3 regions of the Mycobacterium sp. NPDC003323 genome follow, and region 1 is predicted to be linked to each of the others. Evidence: predicted binding sites of a transcription regulator. Region 1 holds the regulator's gene; each other region holds the start of a gene.
What was found. Region 1 encodes LexA, which represses DNA repair genes until DNA is damaged. Its sites were predicted from a motif close to CGAACANNTGTTCG; they were not measured.
Positions count from the first base shown of each region.

Region 2: a site for LexA is predicted at 5,930-5,943, ahead of ACWDUN_RS01250 (DUF222 domain-containing protein). Genes of this name have one in related genera too.
Region 3: a site for LexA is predicted at 4,997-5,010, ahead of ACWDUN_RS29715 (DUF222 domain-containing protein). Genes of this name have one in related genera too.

Region 1 is NZ_JBSFSB010000001.1:795,715-802,753, forward strand. Features, by position in the region: gene ACWDUN_RS03565 (acyl-CoA dehydrogenase family protein) at 1-703, shown strand, start outside; gene ACWDUN_RS03570 (sunset domain-containing protein) at 821-2,968, shown strand; gene lexA (transcriptional repressor LexA) at 2,969-3,643, opposite strand; gene ACWDUN_RS03580 (DoxX family protein) at 3,708-4,124, opposite strand; gene ACWDUN_RS03585 (oxygenase MpaB family protein) at 4,121-5,062, opposite strand; gene ACWDUN_RS03590 (TetR/AcrR family transcriptional regulator) at 5,209-5,775, shown strand; gene ACWDUN_RS03595 (LysM peptidoglycan-binding domain-containing protein) at 5,905-6,426, shown strand; gene nrdR (transcriptional regulator NrdR) at 6,511-6,972, shown strand; gene ACWDUN_RS03605 (PhzF family phenazine biosynthesis protein) at 6,978-7,039, opposite strand, start outside.
Region 2 is NZ_JBSFSB010000001.1:310,055-317,093, forward strand. Features, by position in the region: gene ACWDUN_RS01220 (acyl-CoA dehydrogenase family protein) at 1-863, shown strand, start outside; gene ACWDUN_RS01225 (GntR family transcriptional regulator) at 847-1,530, shown strand; gene ACWDUN_RS01230 (ClC family H(+)/Cl(-) exchange transporter) at 1,531-2,832, opposite strand; gene ACWDUN_RS01235 (flavin-containing monooxygenase) at 3,005-4,339, shown strand; gene ACWDUN_RS01240 (TetR/AcrR family transcriptional regulator) at 4,336-4,929, shown strand; gene ACWDUN_RS01245 (alpha/beta hydrolase) at 4,926-5,840, shown strand; gene ACWDUN_RS01250 (DUF222 domain-containing protein) at 5,948-7,039, shown strand, end outside.
Region 3 is NZ_JBSFSB010000030.1:12,212-19,250, forward strand. Features, by position in the region: gene ACWDUN_RS29700 (flavin-containing monooxygenase) at 1-1,312, opposite strand, end outside; gene ACWDUN_RS29705 (MarR family winged helix-turn-helix transcriptional regulator) at 1,570-2,019, opposite strand; gene ACWDUN_RS29710 (MFS transporter) at 2,165-3,358, shown strand; gene ACWDUN_RS29715 (DUF222 domain-containing protein) at 3,529-4,992, opposite strand; gene ACWDUN_RS29720 (LLM class F420-dependent oxidoreductase) at 5,413-6,282, opposite strand; gene ACWDUN_RS29725 (NAD(P)H-dependent flavin oxidoreductase) at 6,439-7,039, opposite strand, start outside.

The DNA of each region.
Region 1 (7,039 bases):
CCACTATGTGCTCAACGGTTCGAAGACCTTCATCACCAACGGTATCCACGCCGACCTGGTGATCGTGGTGGCCTGCACCGATCCGGACAAGGGTGCACAGGGCTTCTCGCTGCTTGTCGTCGAGCGCGGCATGGCAGGTTTCGAGCGGGGCAGGCATCTGGACAAGATCGGACTCGAGGCGCAGGACACCGCCGAACTGTCGTTCACCGATGTGCGGGTGCCCGCGGAGAACCTCCTGGGACAGGAAGGCATGGGCTTTCTGTACCTGATGCAGAACCTGCCGCAGGAGCGCATCAGTATCGCGGTGATGGCCGCGGCGGCCATGGAGTCCGCCCTGGAGGAGACCCTGCAGTACACCAAGGAGCGCAAGGCGTTCGGCAAGCCCATCGGCAGCTTCCAGAACAGCCGGTTCACCCTCGCTGAGCTGGCGACCGAGGCGACCGCGATCCGCATCATGGTCGACGAGTTCATCCGGTTGCACCTCGACCGCAAGCTGACCGTCGAGCAGGCCGCGATGGCCAAGTGGTACAGCACCGAGGCTCAGGTGCGACTGGTGGACCGCTGTCTGCAGCTGCACGGCGGCTACGGCTACATGCGCGAATACCCGATCGCGCGGGCCTTCCTGGATTCGCGGATCCAGACGATCTACGGCGGGACCACCGAGATCATGAAGGAGATCATCGGGCGCGGCCTGGGAGTCTGACCGGTCCGACACGCCGTCGGTGCAGGTGGCAATATCCCACGAGTTCGCGGTCAACTGACGCAAAGTTGACGAACACGATACTTTCGTGGGGTTTTGCACGACTTCGGGAGGGACCGAATGACCACGCAGCGAACCCGGTTCGGCAATCTGGCCGGGCGGGCGGCGGCAGTGCTGGTGAGTGCCGGGCTGATGGCCGCGACGGTGCTGCTGGCGCCGCCGGCCGTCGCGACACCGGAAAGCGATGCCGACGCGGCGATCACGGCTGCGTGGGAGACCGCCGGCGGCGGACCGGCCGGTCCACTCGGACCCAAGGACGGCGGCGTCTATCCCGCGGGTGAGGGCTTCGGCCAGAACTTCGCCGGTGGCAAGATCTTCTTCACCCCCGGGACCGGTGCCCACATCATGACCGGCGCCATCTTGGAGAAGTACGAATCTCTCGGCGGGCCCACCGGTGACCTGGGCTTTCCGACCATCGATGAGGGTCCGGGCCGCGCGGCCAACAGCCGGAACGTCACGTTCAATGCCCCGGACAGCCCGGTCATCTTCTGGACACCGGACACCGGTGCCCGGGTGGTCCGCGGTGCGATCAACAGCGCCTGGGACACCCTGGGCGGATCGGCCGGGGTGCTCGGGGTGCCCAGCGAGGACGAGACCACCGACGGCGATGTGGTCAGCCAGAAGTTCACCGGTGGTGAGATCTCCTGGAACCGCAAGACTCGAACCTTCACGACGGTCCCGCCCGAACTGGCGGGTCAACTCGGTGCCGTCGAGGTTCCCTCGGACGCCACCTCGGCCATCGCCGCGGCCCGCCGGGCGGCCGGTGGGGAGCTCGGCCCGCTGGGTGCCGAGGAGGGTGCGCAGTACGCGATCGGTGCCGACGGTGTCGGTCAGAACTACGCCGGCGGCAAGATCTTCTACAGCCCGGCCACCGGTGCCAACGTGGTGACCGGTCAGGTGCTGGCCAAGTACGAGAGTGTCGGCGGGCCGACCGGGGATCTCGGATTTCCCACCGCGAGCGAAGCCGATGGTGGCCTGGCTCCGCAGAGTGCGGTGGTGCCGTTCGCCGCCGAGGACCAGCCGGTCATCTTCTGGACGCCCGATTTCGGTGCCGTCATCGTCCGTGGCGCGATGAATGCGGCATGGCAGAAGCTGGGCGGTGCAACCGGTGAGCTCGGCGCACCCAAGGCGGATCAGACCGAGAACGGCAACATCGTCACCCAGCAGTTCAACGGCGGGTCCATCTCCTGGGACTCGTCCACCAATCAGTTCAGCACCGAGCCGGCCGGCCTGCAATCGCAGTTGACCGGTCTGCAGGTGCCCGGCGCGGAGGCGCCGCAGAACCCGTCGGCCGCACCCGAGGCGGCGTCGGGCGGTGACGGTGACAAGTGGTACACGTGGCGCTGGTGGTGGCTGCTCGGCCTGATCCCGCTGGTCGGCCTGATCGCGGTGATCGCCGTTGCGGTGCTGCGCAATCGGCGCTCCCGCGACGACCGATTCGAGGACTACGACCGGGGTTACGGCGGCTACGAGGACCGCTACGACGGTTATGACGGCTATGACGGTCCCGACGCCCGCCGCGACGCGGAACCCGAGACCGGCGTGCTGCACGACGGTGGTTACGAGCAGCAGAGTGCGCAGAGCCCGTGGGCGCTGGTGCCGCCGGTCGGCGAGACCCCGCCGTATGCCAAGCGTTCGGCCGAGGCCGGTGCCCGTCCCGCCGACGACTTCACCGACGATCTCGGCGAGGATCTCGACGACGACGATCGGGACGATTTCGTCGACGCCGAGTACGTCGACGAGCCCGAATACGGCGACGAGCCCGAATACGGCGCTGAGCCCGAATACGGCGCTGAGCCGGAGCCGGCGGAAGCACCGCAGGAGCCGGTGTTCGACGAGGACGCGGTGGACACCGCGCCCACCCGCATCGAAACGCTGCCGCCGGAGCCGTCGGTACCCGAACTCGACGTCGAGCCGCCGACCGCGGTGGTCGGGGTCCCGCCGCTGCCGTCCTACGAGCCCGAGGTCCCCAGCGGCCGGCACGCGGCGGCGGCACCGGACGACGAGGCCGAAGACGCCGGTTGGACGTCCATGCGGCTGGCCACCACCGACCGCTACCGGGCCCCCGAGGGTTATCCGATCAAGGCGGACACCAAGACGGGTCTGTACTGGGCGCCGGGCAGCCGCGGCTACCGCGATACCGAGGCCGAGATCTGGTTCGCCAGTGAGGAGTTCGCCCGCGCGAACGGTTTCGTGCGGGCCGACTGATCAGACCTTGCGGATCACGGTGACGACCTTGCCGAGCACCACGGCGTCGTTACCGTCGATCGGTTCGAACGCCGGGTTGTGCGGCATCAGCCACACCTGGCCCTTGGTCCGCTTGAAGGTCTTCACGGTGGCCTCGCCGTCGATCATCGCGGCGACGATATCGCCGTTGTCGGCCACGTTCTGCTGACGGACGACGACCCAGTCGCCGTCGCAGATCGCCGCGTCGACCATCGACTCGCCGACCACCTTCAGCAGGAACAGTGAACCCTCGCCGACCAACTCGCGGGGCAGCGGGAAGACATCCTCGACGGCCTCCTCGGCCAGGATCGGTCCGCCCGCGGCGATGCGTCCGAGCACCGGGACGAAGGTCGGCTCCGGCAGTGTGTCGGAGCCCGCGACGTCGGTCGCGACGATCGGCGTCACGGTGTCGTCGGCGCCGCGGACGTCCACCGCGCGTGGGCGATTGGGATCGCGCCGCAGATAGCCCTTGCGTTCCAGGGTGCGCAGCTGGTGGGCGACCGACGAGGTGGACGTGAGTCCGACGGCGTCGCCGATCTCCCGGATGCTCGGTGGATAGCCACGGGTGGTCACCGAGGTGCGGATGACCTCGAGAATGGTGCGCTGACGCTCGGTCAGGCCGGAGCGTGCCTCAGGGGTGTCGCTGCTGTCGCTCATGGGGCTGAATGTAGTCGCCGCCGCACCGATAATCAAACATGTGTTCGAGGCGTGTCGCGTGTCTTCATCGGCGTCGCGGGATCCCGGTCGACCACAGCGCCCAGGCGATCAGCACCGGCTGGAAGAACAACCGGACCAGGCGCTTGGTGTCGGTGTCGAGGCCGAAACCGTCGGCATGGTTGAGGTACTGCGCGATGTTGCCCGGGAAGATCAGCACGAAGAACGCCGCCAGCAGCCGGCCGACCAGGACGCGGTCGCGTCGCAGCAGGGCCAGGCCGACGCCGAGGGTGATCTCGACGCCACCGGAGGCCATCACGACACCGTCGGCATCCATCGGAACCCACTTCGGCACCTGAGCCTGAAACTCTTCACGGGCCCAGAACAGGTGGCTGAGGCCGGCGAAGATCATCGCGCCGGCAAGCGTCAGGCGGGCGATGCTGCGCGCGCGGGTGGTGGGCGGCGGTGCGGGCACCTCACTCATCGGGCACCGGGCAGGTTGTAGGCGAAGGACTTCTGCTGGCGCTGCTTCATCTTCTCCAGGCACTCGTGATGCTTGCGGGCGTGATAGGCCAGCGGGAAATAGGTCAGCCGATCCGGCAGGATCCGGTAGGCCGTGCGGATGACGGTGTAGATGCGCTGCAGTTCACGCTCTTCGGCCGTGCTCCAGGTGACGCCGAGCTTCGCGCGCAACCGCGGATCGAGCAGCCCCACCACCGAGAGGTAATTCAGCCGCAGCCCGGGGCGCAGGATCCGGCGCGCCAGCGGGCGCAGGAGCGCGGGCACCGATGGCGGCAGGTCGACCTTGCCGGTCTTCATCTCGCCGATCAGTTGCAGTGCCTGCGGGGTGGCTTCCAGCCTGTCGATCCAGGACTCGAAGTAGGCATCCATCTCGGCCGGGGTCTGCGGGTAGTCGCGCATCGGCACGTGCAACAGCCGGGCCAGTCGGCGGTTGTCGCGTAGCAACTCGGCCTTCTCGTCGGCGGTGAACTCACGCCCCACCAGCAGCCGGCCGCCCTGGGCCGTGACGATGTAGCCGGTGGCGATCACCCACTGATAGGACTGCGGGTTCAGTGCGCTGATCTGCTTGCCGTCGGCGGCGCTGCGCATGGTGATCGGCTGGTGCATGGCGCGCACCCGGTTGCCCTCGGCGACGGCCTCGGTGCCGCCGTAGGTCCACCGCAGCACCGAGTCGACGGAGCGGATCGCGCGGCCACCCGGGTCGCCGTGGAAGGCCGCCGAGTAGCGGCCGGTGATCTCGGCGATCACCGGCTCCATGGCCTGCATCATGAACGCCGCCCCGTCGACGATGAGAAACGTCCAGCGCCCGGTGTGCTCGGCGGTCAGTGAGTCCAGCGGGACCAGCTCGGGCCGGCCGGCGTCTTCGGCATCGTGAACGGGTAGATCCGTGGTGGCAGTCATGACTGCGCGCACCTCCTCAAGGCTTGGGGCAGCGACGCTAATATGACCTATCGGTCGCATTCAAGTCGCGTTAGGAGGCTGCATTGGCTGCCGATAAAAGCACGTCACGGCATCGAAAGGCACCGAAGCAGGAGCGTTCGAGGGAGATGGTCGCAAAAATTGTGGACACTGCCGCGACCCTGTTGCGCAAGACCGGCCCCGAGCAGCTGACCACCAATGCCATCGCCGAGCGGGCCGGTGTCAGCAAGGGGTCGATCTATCAGTACTTCGCCAACAAGGAGGAGATCATCAACGCGGCCATCGAGAAACTGGCCGCCGAGCAGGCGCCCGCGATCGAGGACATGCTGCGCGCGGTCACCATGGCCGAACCGGAGGCCGCCATGGAGTCCTCGATCGACATCCTGATCGACTTCACGATCGCGAACCGGAGGTTGATCCGCTATCTCGCCGAGCGGCCCGATCATGTCCGCACGTTCGACAACATCTCCGGACTGAACGCGACCCTGCTCGCGATGGCGACGCTGCACATGGGGTACTACCGCGACCGGTACCGCAACGAGCTCAGCGCGCGGGCCCTGGCGTGGCTGTTCTACAACATGGCGGTGGCGACCACGCTGCGCTATATCGAGAGCGATGATCCGATCAGCCTCGATGAACTGCGCCGAGGCCTGAAATTCGCCTCCACCGGCCTGTTGGCCGGCGCCTCGGGCTGAGGCGCCCGGACTTGTCGGTGGTCGCCGCTATCGTTCGCTAACAGTTCGATCACGTGTTCTATCCATCGAACACATGATCGACTATCGTTCGAACATAGAAGCGAACACCAGCCACGAGGAGGCAGGCACATGACGATTCTGGAAGCGCGGAGCGACGTGCGTGACCATCGCGACCGACTGGACGCCGGCGCCGTCCGGCGCCGGGAACTCCAGCACCGGCCGTCATCGGCGGCCGAGGTGTGGCCGCTGCCGCGTGACGTGGTGGTCCGCCGCCGGCGCCCGCAGACCCGCCGGCCCGGGGGTGCCTCGCTCGGGTACCGGGGGACCGGCGTGCTGATGTCGCGGGCATCGCACCGCAGCCGGCCGATCACCCCGGCGGTCACGGTGCTGCTGGCGCTGCTGGCCGGCGGTATCACCCTGTGGCTGGGGCTGGTGGCACAGGTGGGCGCACCCGCGTCCGACCAGCCGATCGAGATGCCGACCCGGTTGTCGGTCGTCGAGGTCCAGGCCGGGGAGACACTGCACAGCATCGCCGAGCGCGTCGCCCCGGATGTGCCCGCCGACTCGGTGATGGAGCGCATCCGCGAACTCAACAAGCTCGATTCCGGCGCCGTGCGTGCCGGGCAGACCCTGATCGCGCCGATCGGCTGATCCGACGTGCGACGGTCGCCGGCCATGCAGGTACGCTCGGAAGCGTCAAATACGGTCCGATTGTGGTGCGGCAAAGGAGCAGTGATGCACTGTCCGTTCTGTCGTCATCCCGATTCGCGAGTCGTCGACTCCCGCGAAACCGATGAGGGCCAGGCGATCCGCCGTCGGCGCTCGTGCCCGGAATGTGGTCGGCGGTTCACCACCGTGGAGACCGCGGTGCTCGCGGTCGTCAAGCGCAGCGGCGTCACCGAACCGTTCAGTCGCGAGAAGGTCATCAGGGGCGTGCGACGCGCATGCCAGGGGCGTCAGGTCGATGACGATGCCCTCAACCTGCTCGCGCAGCAGGTGGAGGACGCGGTGCGAGCCGCGGGCTCGCCGGAGATTCCCAGTAACGAAGTCGGACTGGCCATCCTGGGTCCGCTGCGCGACCTCGACGAGGTCGCCTACCTACGGTTCGCCTCGGTGTACCGGTCGTTTTCCTCGGCCGACGACTTCGAACGCGAGATCGAGGCGCTGCGCGCCCATCGCGTGAGCACCTCGGGCTGAATCACTCAGTCGAGCCGACGTGAGTCCTCGGCCACGACCCGTCCGGCCACCTTCACCCAACCCGTGG
Region 2 (7,039 bases), 490 kb from region 1:
AGAAACAGCGCTACCTGCCGCGGATGGCCACCGGTGAGGTGCGCGGCGCGTTCTCGATGTCCGAACCCGAACTGGGATCCGATGTCGCCGCCATCCGCACCAAGGGGGTGCGCGACGGGGACGACTACGTCATCACCGGTCAGAAGATGTGGCTCACCAACGGCGGTAGCTCGACGCTGGTGGCCGCGCTGGTGAAAACCGATGAGAGAGCGGATAAACCGCATCGCAACCTGACGGCTTTCCTGATCGAGAAGCCGGCCGGATTCGGCGAGGTGGCACCCGGACTGACCATCCCGGGCAAGATCGACAAACTGGGCTACAAGGGAATCGACACCACCGAGCTGATCTTCGATGGGTACCGGGCGTCGTCGGCGGATGTGCTGGGCGAGGCGCCGGGTAGGGGTTTCGTCCAGATGATGGACGGTATCGAGGTCGGCCGGGTCAACGTCTCGGCGCGGGCCTGCGGGGTCGGGATCCGGGCCTTCGAACTGGCGATCCGCTATGCGCAGCAACGCGAGACATTCGGCAAGCCGATCGCCGGGCATCAGGCCATCGCGTTCCAGCTGGCCGAGATGGCGACCAAGGTAGAGGCCGCGCACCTGATGATGGTCAATGCCGCGCGGCTCAAGGACTCCGGTGAGCGCAACGACGTCGCCGCCGGCATGGCCAAGTATCTGGCCAGTGAGTTCTGCGCCGAGGTCACCCAGCAGAGTTTCCGCATCCACGGCGGCTACGGCTACTCCAAGGAGTACGAGATCGAGCGGCTGATGCGCGACTCGCCGTTTTTGCTGATCGGCGAGGGCACCAGCGAGATCCAGAAGACCATCATCAGCAAGAGTCTGCTCGATGAGTATCGGCTCTGAACCGGACTTCGCCGCCCGGCCACAACTGTCCGACGACGTCGCGCGGGTGGTGCGCCGGCGGATCTTCGACGGCACGTACCCGGCCGGTGAATACCTGCGGCTGGACCAACTCGCCGTCGATCTGGGCATCAGTGTCACCCCGGTGCGCGAGGCGCTGTTGAACCTGCGGGCCGAGGGTCTGCTGGTGCAGCATCCGCGACGCGGGTTCATGGTGCTGGAATTCACCGCCCGCGATCTGGCCGATGTCGCCGATGTGCAGGCCTATGTCGGCGGTGAGCTGGCGGCGCGCGCGGCCGAGAACATCAGCGCCGAACAGCTTTCGGAGCTGAAGTCGATCCAGGACAGACTGGAGCGCGCGTACTCCGACACCGACCCGGACCGCACCGTGCGGCTGAACCACGAGTATCACCGGCTGATCAACGTGGCCGCCGCATCGCCGAAGCTCACGCAGTTCATGTCCGGTATCACCAGATATCAGCCCGAGTCGGTGTTTCCGACGCTGGACGGCTGGCCCGCCCAGTCGATCAGGGACCACCGCCGGGTGATCGATGCGTTGGAGCGTGGGGATTCCGATGCCGCGCGGGCGGCGATGGCCGAACACTTCACGATCGGTGTCGGACCCTTGACCGCGCACCTGATCGAACGCGGGGTCATCACCGAGCACTAGTCATTCCGTCGGCATCCGTTGCCGCAGACTGTCATAGATCGGTGGGCAGCGCAGCACCTCGGCGACCAGGACCGCGGCCGCCGTCGCGGCCAGCATCGGCACCGCCACCGCCGTCGTCGCGGTCATCTCGATGACGACGACGATGGCCGTCAGCGGTGCGCGGACCGTGGCGCCGAAAAATGCCGCCATGCCCACGATCGCCATCGGGATCGCCAGGCCCGCGAGCTCACCCGGCCACACCGCGCCGAAACCTCCGAGGAACAGCACGCCCCACAGGGTGCCGATGGCCAGGAGTGGGGCGAACAGGCCACCGGGCACCGCCGCCGCATAGGACAGTGGGCCCGCGATGAACCGCACCGCCAGGAAACCGGCCACCGTCCACAGGACCACCGAGTCGGCGCCGAGGATCAGTTGGTTCAACGTGTCACCTCCGCCGGTGGCGAGGGGGTCGACGAAGGTCGCCAATCCGATGATCGCCCCGATCACCATGGCCCTGGAGATGGCGCCCAGCCGGGGAATCCTGGCGGCGCCGTCCAGGAACGCCAGGACCAACCGGTTGTAGAGCACTCCGGCAAGACCGGTCAGCAGGCCGAAGGCGATGAACAGCGGAAGCCACGAAAGAGCGGGCGTGTCAACGGGTCCCACGGCGAAGTCGGGGTCATCGCCGGTGATCAGCCGGGAGCACCCCACCGCGGTCGCCGTTGCCAGGACGGTCGCCAGCACGGTGCGCAACCGAACCGACTTCGTCACCTCCTCCAGCGTGAACAGCACGCCGGCGATCGGTGCGTTGAAGGCCACGGCCAGTCCGGCGCCGCCGAGGGCCGCCTGCAGCATCCGGACGTCGGCGTCGGCGAGGCGGCCGCGCCGGGCGGCCTCGGCGCCGAGCGCGGCACCCATGTGCACGGTCGGCCCCTCGCGGCCCAGGACCAGACCCGAGCCGATGGCCAGCACTCCGCCGATGAACTTGGCGGGCAGCAGTGTCAACAGCGGCGGGCGGGCCTCGCCGCGGTGGACGGCTTCGACGTGCTGGATACCGCTGCCGGCGGCCAGCGGAACCCGCCGCACGATCAGTGCCGCGAGCGCCGCCCCGGAGGCGGCCGCGAACACCAGTACCAGCCAGCCCGGTCCGGGGAGGCGATGCGCCCATTCGGCCAGGCCGGCGCGCAGCGTGTCGGCGCGCTCCAGGCACCAGCGGAAGGCCCCGCCCACGAAGCCGATGCCGACACCGGCGACACCGGCGGTGAGACAGACCAGCGCCAGTCCCAGCGGCGAGTCCGACTCCGGCTGCGGTGGCGCCGTCATGGCGGTTCGACGGTTCTCATCGGCACTCCCTCGACGGCTACCGGACGATTATGTCGGGTGGGCCGCTGACACTTGTCAGAATTCATTGACGTACGTCAAATCCGCTGATAGCGTCCGGCGGCAGGACCTGAGGAGCTTGCCCCCGGCGAGCCCAGCAACGGGGGTGTTCGCGATGACGACGTTCTCCCAGACGCCGCCCCGGACAGCGGTGATCGGCGCGGGTATCAGCGGGTTGACCGCGGGCAAGATGCTCAAGGATTACGGCGTCCCGTACACCACCTTCGAGATGTCGGACCGCATCGGCGGAAACTGGGCGTTCGGCAATCCAAACGGGATGAGCAGTGCGTACCGGTCGCTGCACATCGACACTTCCAAACATCGGTTGTCGTTCAAAGACTTTCCGATGCCCGAGCACTATCCGGCCTTTCCGCACCACTCCGATGTCAAGGCGTATCTGGACTCCTACGCCGAAGCGTTCGGATTGCAGGAGAACATCGAGTTCGAAAATGCGGTGGTCTCGGCCCGACGGCGCGATGGCGGCGGCTGGCTCATCGAGGACCAGGCCGGTTCTGTCCGCGAGTTCGATCTGCTCGTCGTCGGCAACGGTCACCACTGGGATGCCCGGTGGGCGTCGTTTCCCGGGACGTTCACCGGTGAATCGATGCACTCGCATCACTATGTCGACCCGCAGACCCCGCTGGCGTTGACGAACAAGCGCATCCTGGTGGTGGGGATCGGCAACAGTGCGGCCGACATCACCGTCGAACTCTCGTCGAGAACACTGCAGAACACCGTCACGCTGTCCACCCGGTCCAGCGCCTGGATCGTGCCGAAGTACCTTGCCGGACAACCCGGTGACAAGATCTTCAAGACCACGCCGTATCTGCCGCTGTCCTGGCAGCGCAAGGCGGCGCAGGCGTTTGCGCCGCTGGTGGGGGCCGATCCGACCAGATACGGGCTGCCGCCGGCCAATCACAAGCTCTTCGAGGCCCATCCGACGCAGTCGGTCGAATTGCCGCTGCGGCTGGGCTCCGGCGATGTCATACCCAAGCCCAACGTTCGGTTGCTCGACGGCCACACGGTCCATTTCGAGGACGGCACCGCCGACGAGTTCGACGTCATCGTCTATGCCACCGGATACAACATCACGTTCCCGTTCTTCGATCCCGAACTGATCAGCGCCCCGGACAACCAGATCCGGCTGTACAAGCGGATGTTCAAGCCGGGATTCGAGGATCTGGTCTTCATCGGATTCGCGCAGGCGATCCCGACGCTGTTCCCGTTCGTCGAATGCCAGTCGCGGCTGTTGGCCGCCTACGCCGCAGGTCGGTACGCGCTGCCGTCGGTCGCCGAGATGGAGCGCGTCATCGACGCCGACCAGCAACTGCACGCCGGCCACTGCACCGACCGACCGCGGCACACACAGCAGGTCGACTACTTCTACTACGAGCACGACATCCGCACCAAGGAGATCCCGGCCGGGGTGCGGCGTGCGGTGATGGCATGAGGTCGCCCACCGACCGACGGCCCGCGCTGCGCAGCGACGAACGCCGCGACGCGATCCTGGACGCACTCGACCGGTGGCTGAAGGAATCCAGCCTGGATGCCATCAACGTCGCCGAGATCACCGCGCAGGCGGGGGTGACGCGGTCCGCCTTCTACTTCTATTTCGAGAACAAGGCCGCCGCGGTCGCCGCACTCATGGAACGGATGGTCAACGAGACCTTTGCCGTGAACGAGGAGTTCACCACCGGGGCCGACAGCCCGCGGGACCGCGTGTACGCGATGCTCGGTGGCCTGTTCGACACCTGTGACCGGTATCGGCACGTCTTCAACGCCATGCTGGAGGCCCGTGGCTCCAGCGCGACGGTGCGCCAGATCTGGGATGACGCGCGTAATGCCTTCGTCCCGTCGGTCGCCGAATTGATCCGCGCCGAACGTGAGTCACCCGATCCCGAGGTGCTTGCGGCGGTGCTGCTGGAACTCAACGACCGGCTGCTCGAACGGTTCATCCTGGGCGGCTCGCTGACCCGCGAGCAGTTGTTGGACGGCGCGGCGGCGGTGTGGCTCGGCACAATCTACGGACAGCTGCGATGAGCTACCGGGAGATCTGGTTCGAATCGTCCGGGACACCCTGTAGCGCATGGCATTTTCAGGCGCCGGTGGATGGCTCGCGACCGGCGGTGGTGATGGCGCACGGATTCGGCGGGACCAAGGACTCCGGGCTCGAACCATTCGCCCGTCGCTTCGCGGCCGCGGGATTCGACGTGCTGGCCTTCGACTACCGCGGCTTCGGCGCGTCGGAAGGCTCTCCGCGGCAGACCATCTCGCTGACGCGGCAGTTGGCCGACTTTCGCAATGCCGTCGTCTTCGCGTCCGGTTTGCCCGACGTGGATTCCGCGCGGATCGCGCTGTGGGGAGCGTCCATGTCGGGTGGGCATGTACTGCAGGTGGCCGCCGATCTACCGGAGATCGCCGCGGTGATCGCGCTGACACCGTTGACCTCCGGGCTGGCCGCCGGGCGCGCCGCGGTCAGTGAGCGAGATGTGTTGACCGCGCTGCGGTGGACGGCGACCGGGGTGCGCAGCAAGTTGTCGGTGGCCCGCGGCGGGACTGCGACGATGATGCCGATCGTCGGCCGGCCGGGGGAGGCGGGGGCGCTGACGCTGTCGGGAGCCTACGAGAGTTATCTGGCGATGGCCGGTCCGACATGGCGCAACGAGATCGACTCGTCGGTCGGCATGGAACTCGGACGGTTGAACGTCAAGTCCGCGGCGCGGCGGCTGCGGTGTCCGGTGCTGGTGCAGATCGGCGACTTCGACCGGTTCGTGCCTGCGGGCGCGGTGGCCAAGACCGCGGAGGCGGCCAGGGCGCAGGTCCACCGGTACGCGTGCGACCACTTCGACGTGTGGCCGGGAAATGCGTGGTTCGACAAGACGGTCGATGATCAGGTGGCGTTCCTGCGGCGGATGTTGAAGGCCGACGAGGTTGTCGAACTGCCCTCCTAGGAGCGACAATCGAGCGACTTATGTTGTCCTGAAGAAACTTTGGACCCATCTGTCGCATGAGTCACGCAGCGGCCGTTTTTGTCGGTGGTCGCCCGTATGTTCGGGTCATGAAGTCGGATGCGGTGGCGAGTCGGGAGTCGGTGCAGCATGCACTTGCCGACCGCTCCGCATCCGTGAAGGCCTTGCTGGATGCCGATTTTACGTGCTTTGACACCGCGGAGTTGCTGGCGATCCAGTCCGAGCGCGAGGAACGCGCCCGAGCCGATGCGGCGGTCGATCACCGGATCCTGTCCGTGCTGATGGATCGGGCCACCGCCCATGAGATCGGCGGGAAAACCTGGGCCGACGTGCTGTCCACCCGGATGCGGGTGTCGGGCGCCGAGGCCGGCCGGCGGATCAAGGCCGCCAAAGATTTGGGACCGCGCCACGCCATCGGCGGAGAGGTACTGGCACCGTTGTTGCCGGCGTGCGCGGCCGCACTGGCCGACGGGACGATCAACGACGGGCACATCCAGGTCATCCGTGACGCGGTGCACCAAGCTGCGAAGTACACCAGCCCGGCCAAATGCGCGGAACTCGAAGAGATCCTGGTCGCAGTCGCCGTGGCCGCAGGTCCGGAGACGGTACAGACAGCGGCCACGCACGCATTGATGCTGCTCAACCAGGACGGTCCCGGCCCGGACCTAGCCCGCCACAAGCGCGGGATCCGGATCGGCAAGCAGGATGCCGACGGGCTGACCCACATCAGCGGTTGGGTCGATCCCGAGCTGGCCGCCTATCTGGGCACCGCCTTCGACGCGTGGGCCCGCCCCGGAATCAACAACCCCGACGACCCCGAACCACAACACAATCCGGACCCCAACCCCCTCGACGACGACGCCGAACCCGCGCCGACGCCGCAGCCTGAGGCAGAGGCAGAGGCAGAGGCAGAGGCAGAGGCAGAGGCAGAGGCAGAGTGTGACGCTGAACCCGGCGCTGGACGGACGCCGGAGCCCGAACCTGAGGTGGCGCCCGAACCCGCACCCCAGCCCGGGTCTGGGTCTGATGGTGTGCCGAGCTTTGACGATCTGCCCGAGTTCGCGACCTTCGATGATCTGGCTGACCGGATGGACGCGGTGGCTGCCGCCGAGGCCGCTACGCCTCGCCCCGCCATCGACTTCCAGGCGTTGGCCGACCGGGCCGCCGTCCGCGACACGCGC
Region 3 (7,039 bases), on a different contig from region 1:
TCAGCGCGTCGAGTTCGTATTCGACGCCGTCGACGACGGCGGCATCCTCGGTGAACCGTTCGACGCCGCGGCCGTCGGTGTCGACGAGCGTCACGTTGTTCCGGTTGAAGGTCGGCAGGTAGTCGTCGTGGTAACCGGGTCGTTTGCACATCAGTTTGAACCAGGGTTTGAGCGCTTCGGCGGTCTGCGGGTCGGTGACGGTGTCGGTGATGCGGTTACGCAGCCGTTCCATCACCTCGTAGTCGGCGCGGTACAGGAATTCGGCGACCTCATCGGGTGTCATGTCCCTGCCGAGCCTTTCGGTTTCGCGAACCACGGCGGGATCGGTGAGTTCCAGCGCGTTGCGGGTCCAGCCGTCATCGGTCAGGTCGAGCTCCGTCTCGACTCCGCAGGTGACGCGGGTGAAGTTCTCCATCCGCTCGCGCTGCCACCCGGGCTGCAGGCTCTGTGCCCATGTCGGGTCGGTCGGTCGGTTACCACGTTCGGCGACGGTGCTGGGGGTGCGCTGGAAGACGTAGAGGTGCTCGGCGTTGCGGCCGAGGTGCGGGATGCACTGCAGCCCGGTGGCGCCGGTGCCGATGATGCCGACGCGCTTGTCGTGCAGTCTGGTAAGCCCGCCGGTTTCGTCGCCGCCGGTGTAGGCGTAGTCCCAGCGGCTGGTGTGGAAGGTGTGGCCGCGGAAGTCGTTGATGCCGGGGATGCCGGGCAGTTTCGGCCGGGTCAACGACCCAGGGGAGACGGCGACCAAGTTCGCAGTAAGGCGGTCATGGCGGTCGGTGCTTATCTCCCAGTGCTTTTCGGCTTCGTTCCATGCCATGCCGGTGACGGTGGTCTGTAGCATTGCGTTGCGGTACAGGCCGTAGTGGCAGGCGATGGCCTGCAGGTGATTTCGGATCTCCGGGCCGTGGGCGTAGCGCTCGGTGGGGATGTAGTTCAGTTCTTCGAGCAGCGGCAGATAGATGTAGGACTCGATATCGCATTGCACGCCGGGGTAGCGGTTCCAGTACCAGGTGCCGCCGAAGTCGCCGGCGGTGTCGACGACACGGATGTCGGTGATGCCGTCCTCGATCAGACGGGCTGCGGCGATCAGGCTGCCCAGCCCGCCGCCGATGATCAGGACCGTGGTGTGCTCTTGGAGGGGTGTGCGTTCGAGGCGCTCGGTGTAGGGGTCATCGGCGTAATGGGAGAAGTCCGCGGTGACCTCGACGTACTGGCCGACGCCTGCGGCTTTGAGTCGTTTGGCGCGTTCGGCGTCGTACTTGGCACGCACCCAAGCGGCGTCGTACTCCGGTGGCTGAGGGCCCGGTGACATCGGCGACGCTCCCATCTCGCTGGACGGGGTGTCCAGTGAACGTATGGGGTGTCATGGTTACAGAATGCGCGTCGGCTGTAAAGGGAAACGCTGTTGCTGCGGGCGTTGCGCAAATAGTCGCGATCACGCGGGGTGTAGATCGAGTTGTTCGGCAGAACGAGAAACGGCCGATCGTCGGTGAGCCAGCACTGAGCCTCGGATCGCACCGCTCCTGTCTGCCACTCCGACTCAGGCGTCGATCGTCATCAGCTGCGCAGCTATGTAGCTGCGTGCAGATCCCCCAAGGCGTGCACCAGCGGAGCCAGTTCGGGAATCTCGCGGGCCTGCTCCAGCGACGACTTCAACGTGCTGTCGTGCAGGGGCCGTGCTGCGGCGAGCAACGCGCGCCCGGCGTCGGTGAGCTCGGTGTAAATCCCGCGACGGTCGTCATCGCACAGGAAGCGCGCCAGCAATCCGCGCTGCTCCAAGCGGTTGACCAGGCGTGTTGCTGCGCTGCTGCTGAGTGCGGCTGCGCGGGCCAGCTGGGCCATGCGCATGTGCCAGCCGTCCTGGCGATCAAGGGCGTCCAGCACTGTGTACTCCACGACGGACAATCCATGGTCGCGTTGCAGTGCACGCTCCAGGTCGGCGTCGAGTAGGCCGTGCAATGCGGCCAGCGTGCGCCATCCGCGGGCGCGGATCTCGACCGCATCGTCGGCAATTCCCACCAGCGCCTCCCGCAATCATGAGCTGACCCACAGGTTACCAGCTTGCGCGGATATCCCGCGTATGCAACTGTAATAGCAGGCGTATGCAACTAGTGCAGACGCGTTATAAATGCGCACGCACCTAGAAAAATTGGAAGGTTACATCGTGCCGCTCGCACTCTTTGCCCTGGCCATCGGGGGCTTCGGTATCGGACTGACAGAGTTCGTCATCGCCGGGCTCATGCCCGAGGTCGCGGCCGATTTCGCCGTCAGTGAGCCGGTGGCGGGCTATCTGATCTCCGGTTATGCCCTGTCGGTCGCCGTGGGGGCCATCCTGCTGACGGCCGTCGTCACCCGGTTCGACCGAAAGCGGGTGCTGCTCAGCCTGATGGTGTTGTTCATCCTCGGCAACCTGATGTGCGCACTGGCGCCCACCTACGGCTTCATGCTGGCGGGCCGCATCGTGGCTGCCCTCTGTCATGGAGCATTCTTCGGGATCGGGTCCGTCGTCGCTGCGAACCTGGTCGCAGCAGAAAAACGCGCCAGCGCAATCGCAGTGATGTTCGCCGGCCTGACATTTGCGAATGTGCTTGGCGTGCCGTTGGGTACGCTGCTCGGTCAGCAGCTCGGCTGGCGCTCCACCTTCTGGGCAATCACCGCCATCGGTATCGCCGCAATGGTCGGCATCGCCCTTCTGGTGCCAAACATCGGGCGGGACCGCAGTGCCCATTTGCGGGGCGAGCTCGCGGCGTTCCGGCACCCCCAGGTGTGGTTGTCGATCGTCATCACCATCCTGGGTTTCGGCGGAGTGTTCGGTGCGTTCACCTACAGTGCGTTCACGCTGACCGAAGTCGGCGGGTTCGCGTCCACGACGATTCCCTGGCTGCTCATTCTCTTCGGTGTCGGGTCGTTGGTCGGAAACCTCCTCGGCGCCAAAGCAGCCGACCGCGCTCTGACCCGCACCCTTGCGTGGGCGCTCGGGCTACTGACGCTCGTGCTTCTCGGATACTCGATCGGGGCGGATCATCAGCCGATCGCCGTGATTGCACTTTTCCTGATGGGTACCTTCGGTTTTGCGACGGTGCCGGGACTGCAGATGCGCATCATGAACTACGCGGCCGGCGCGCCCACCCTTGCCTCCGGCGCCAACATCGCCGCGTTCAACATCGGCAACGCCTTCGGGGCCTGGCTCGGCGGCGTGACCATCGCCGCGGGTCTTGGATTCACCTCGACGATCTGGGTGGGCGCGGCGATCACCGCAGTCGGACTCGTCGTCCTTCTGGGCGCCACTGCCTTGGATCGGCGTGGTCTCTCAGAACCTGAACCAGCACAGAATGTTTCAGTGGCTGCAGTCCGATGAGCGCCGCGACGCCGCCAGGGGTCGCCGATGCCGTTATTAGCACGTCATCCGTTCAAAGGCTTCAGCGCGGTCGTGACAGCGCATGGCAACCCGGCCGGTGTCGGTGCGCAGTCACTCCGAAAGCGTGCTGGAGGAGGCCGGCCGGCGCGGGATGGTCGGTGGAGCCCACGCTACGGAGGGAGATCGTCTTCCAGGGGTCTGAGGTGGTGTTCGGGGTGGTGCAGGTTGTTGAGGTGGGCTCGGCCGGTGGTGGGATCGATCCATTCGAACCGGCCGTCGGAGCGGCGTCGGGTGGTCCAGCCGGTGTCCTCGATCATTTGGTTGGCTGGGCGGCAGGCCAGGGTCAGGTCGTCGACGTTGGTCTGACCGTCGTGCTTCCAGTCCGCCTCGCCGTGGTGTGCCTGGGTGTCATAGAACGCCGCGTCGCAGCCGGGACAGGTGCAGCCCCGCTCGCGGCCGAACAACATGAGTTTCTGCGCCCCGGTGGCACAACGCTGAGCCCGCCCGAGGTGCAGGGCCATAGACGTGTGGCCGTCGAACACCGCCAGGTAGTGGTACGCCCCGGCGGCGGCCATCGCGATCAGATCGCGCATCGGGAGCAAGGAGCCGCCGCCGGTGACCGCGTACCCGGCACCGGCCTGCAGTTCCTGCAAGGTCGTGGTGACCACCACCGTGGTCGGTAATCCGTTGAGCCGGCCCAAGGTCTGGGAGCGCAGCAGCAGGTCGAAGGCGGCTTCGACGGCGTCGTGGAGGTACTGAGACTTGGTGCGCCACTGGGGATCCAGCAGCGGGGCGGGCGCTGGTGGGGTGATCGAATTGTCCGCACCGGTGCCGTCATTGGGCACGGTTTCAGGTTCCGGTTCGGCGTCTGTGGGTTCGGTGTCGTCGAACAGATTGGGTTCGGTGTCTACGGGTTCGGCCTCGGGTTGACGTCCGGGGTGGCGGCCGCGTTCATTGAACTTGGCGAGGACGGGTTCGATCAGGGCCCGCAGTTTCGGGGTGACCCACCCCGAAAGGTAGCTCAGGCCGTCGGGTTGTTGGGAGCCCAGGTGCAGGCCCGCTTTGCGGGCGGCGGCGTCGGCGGGTTCGTCTCCGTCGGGGTGCAGCAATGCCAGCAGGCGGATCGCCAGGACGGTCAACGAGTGTGGGTCGAGCTCGGCGGCAGCCTCGACCAGGGATTGTTCAGCCTGGGAGCGGGTGATCGGATCCACCGTGGCCGGCAACGCGTCGAAAAACTTGCGGATCACCTCGACGTGCTCGTCTCCGAAGGCGCCGCGGGTCAGTGCTGACGCGACGTGCTCCCACTCGGGTGCCATGTCCTGCCCCTGTAGTGTTCGCCGCGGTGCCAGCTGTGTGGCGCGGGCGAGCAGTTTCAGGGCGCGGCCCTTACTCATTCGGGTGCGCAGGCTCAGCAGTTTCGTCCATGAGGTCGCACCCAACTCGGCCGGACCGGCTTCGCGTTGGAGGCGGGCCAGGATCGCGTATTCGACCATCGGTACTCGGTGGGTGGTCTCTTCGACATCGGCGAACGCGGCAAGCAGATCGCGGTGCGAACAGGCATCGACATCGGCAGCCAGCAGCGCGTCCACACCTTTGGTGTAGGCGGCGACCGCAGCAGCCAGATCCGATGTCATGATTCGAACATACGTGCTACCACTGACAATTTCGGCGGCGATGTGACTGATGAAACCAAAGGGGCAGAACTTATTTCATCGCCACAGATTGGTTCGCCAGCCGGCGCCGAGATAAACTCCTGTCGGCCGGCCGCCGAGGAATGTGTGGAAATCTGAAGCCGACGGGAGTGGCTGTCTCGTGCCGGGAGAGACACACAGGACGGACTGCGTGCGAGCGTCGAGTGAGACCGACGAGCACACCGTCGGCCTCGGCGCGAGCCCGTGCGGCTTCGCCGTGGCCCGTCAAATGCGCCACCTGCGGGGATCGACGCGCTGGTGCTCGACCGTGCATCCGAACCGGCGTCATCGTCGTGGCGGCGAGTTCATGACGACTTCCGGAAGGCTGAGCGATGGTCGTGGTCGTGGTTGCGGATTCCGGAATCAGCTGAGCCCGAGATGGCCGGCCAGTTCGGCGAGAGCGGGAACCAGCTCGTCGGGGTCGGTCAGAACTTGCACGGGGACGTGGTCGGCGCCCGCGGCGAGATGTTCCTTGAGCCGGGCAGCGATGGCATCGGTGCGGCCGTACGCGATCAGCGCGTCGATCAGGGCATCGCTTCCGGGCGCGGTGACATCAGAGTCGGTGAACCCGAGCCGCTTCCAGTTGTTCACGTAGTTGGTCCCGTGCAGGTAGACGCCGAGGTGGTCGCGCCCGACGGCTCGAGCGTGCGCCGCGGTGACCTCGCGCGAACGTTCGTCGGCGGTGTTGAGTACCACCTTGTGTTCCGGGGCGAGGAACGCATCCGGACCGATAAGGGCGCGCGCCCGGGCGGTGTGTTCCGGGGTGGTGAGGTAGGGATGGGCCCCTGCGCTTCGGCGCGCGGCTAGTTTGAGTACCTGCGGGCCGAGCGCGGCGACGATGCGACGATCCTTCGGCACGCCGTACTCGTCGAGCTTGTCCAGGTATTCGGTGAGCGCGTCGTAGGGCTTCTTGTATTCGGTGACCAGCTCGGGGTGCCCGACCCCGATCCCGAGCAGGAACCGCCCGGGATGTGCCGCCTCGATGCGGTGAAACGACTCGGCGACCGCGCCGGCGGTGGCTGACCAGATGTTGACGATGCCCGTTGCGACCGTGATCTTTTCGGTCGGCTCCAGCAACGACTCAACCCAATCGAGTTCGGCCGGCGGCGATCCGCCTGCCCAGATGGCACCGTAGCCGAGTGCCTCGATATCCCGCAGTTGGGTGGCCGAAAGTTGTTTCCACTGCTGGAAGAGACCGAAAACACCGAAGTTCCCCAGGTCAGGTTTCGTCATGACTCAGTCAACCTGCTCTGTGCTCAGCAGTATTCCGGTTTCCATCATCCGTGGACAACGTGTTCGTCGAAACGTATCTGCGGAAAGATTTAGCAGGCAATGTGTTTCGCAAGTCCGGAGATTCCATGCGACCGCGCTGCGGTGCCGGACCTGTCCTCACTCGGTCGCCCGAATGATGGACGCCGGGGCCACCAGGTCGGCCATCGCGGTGTCGTACTCGCGGCGGAGTCGAGCCACCAACGCGGACGTGGGCAGTGTGGCGCTGATCGTCGCGATGCCTTGTCCGGCGCCCCAGATGTCTCTCCACGCCTTGGCGTCGATGTTTCCGCCCGAGCCGAAGTTCATCGCCGAAGGTTCCGACACGGGCAGATTGTCGGGGTCGAGGCCGGCGGCGGTGATCGATCCTCGCAGGTAGTTGCCGTGCACACCGGTGAACAGGTTCGTGTACACGATATCCGCCGAAGTGCTGGCGGCGAGCATGTCCTTGTACGCGGGGGCGGCATCGGCTTCGTGGGTGGCAAGGAAGGCAGATCCGATGTACGCGAGATCAGCGCCGGCGGCTTGGGCGGCCAGAATCGAGCGGCCGTGCCCGATTGCGCCGGACAGCAGCAGCGGACCGTCGAACCACGCTCGGATCTCCTGTACCAAGGCGAACGGCGAGATGGTCCCGGCGTGGCCGCCGGCGCCCGCTGCGACGGCGATCAGCCCGTCCGCACCCTTGTCGATGGCTTTGCGGGCGAACTCATTGTTGATGACA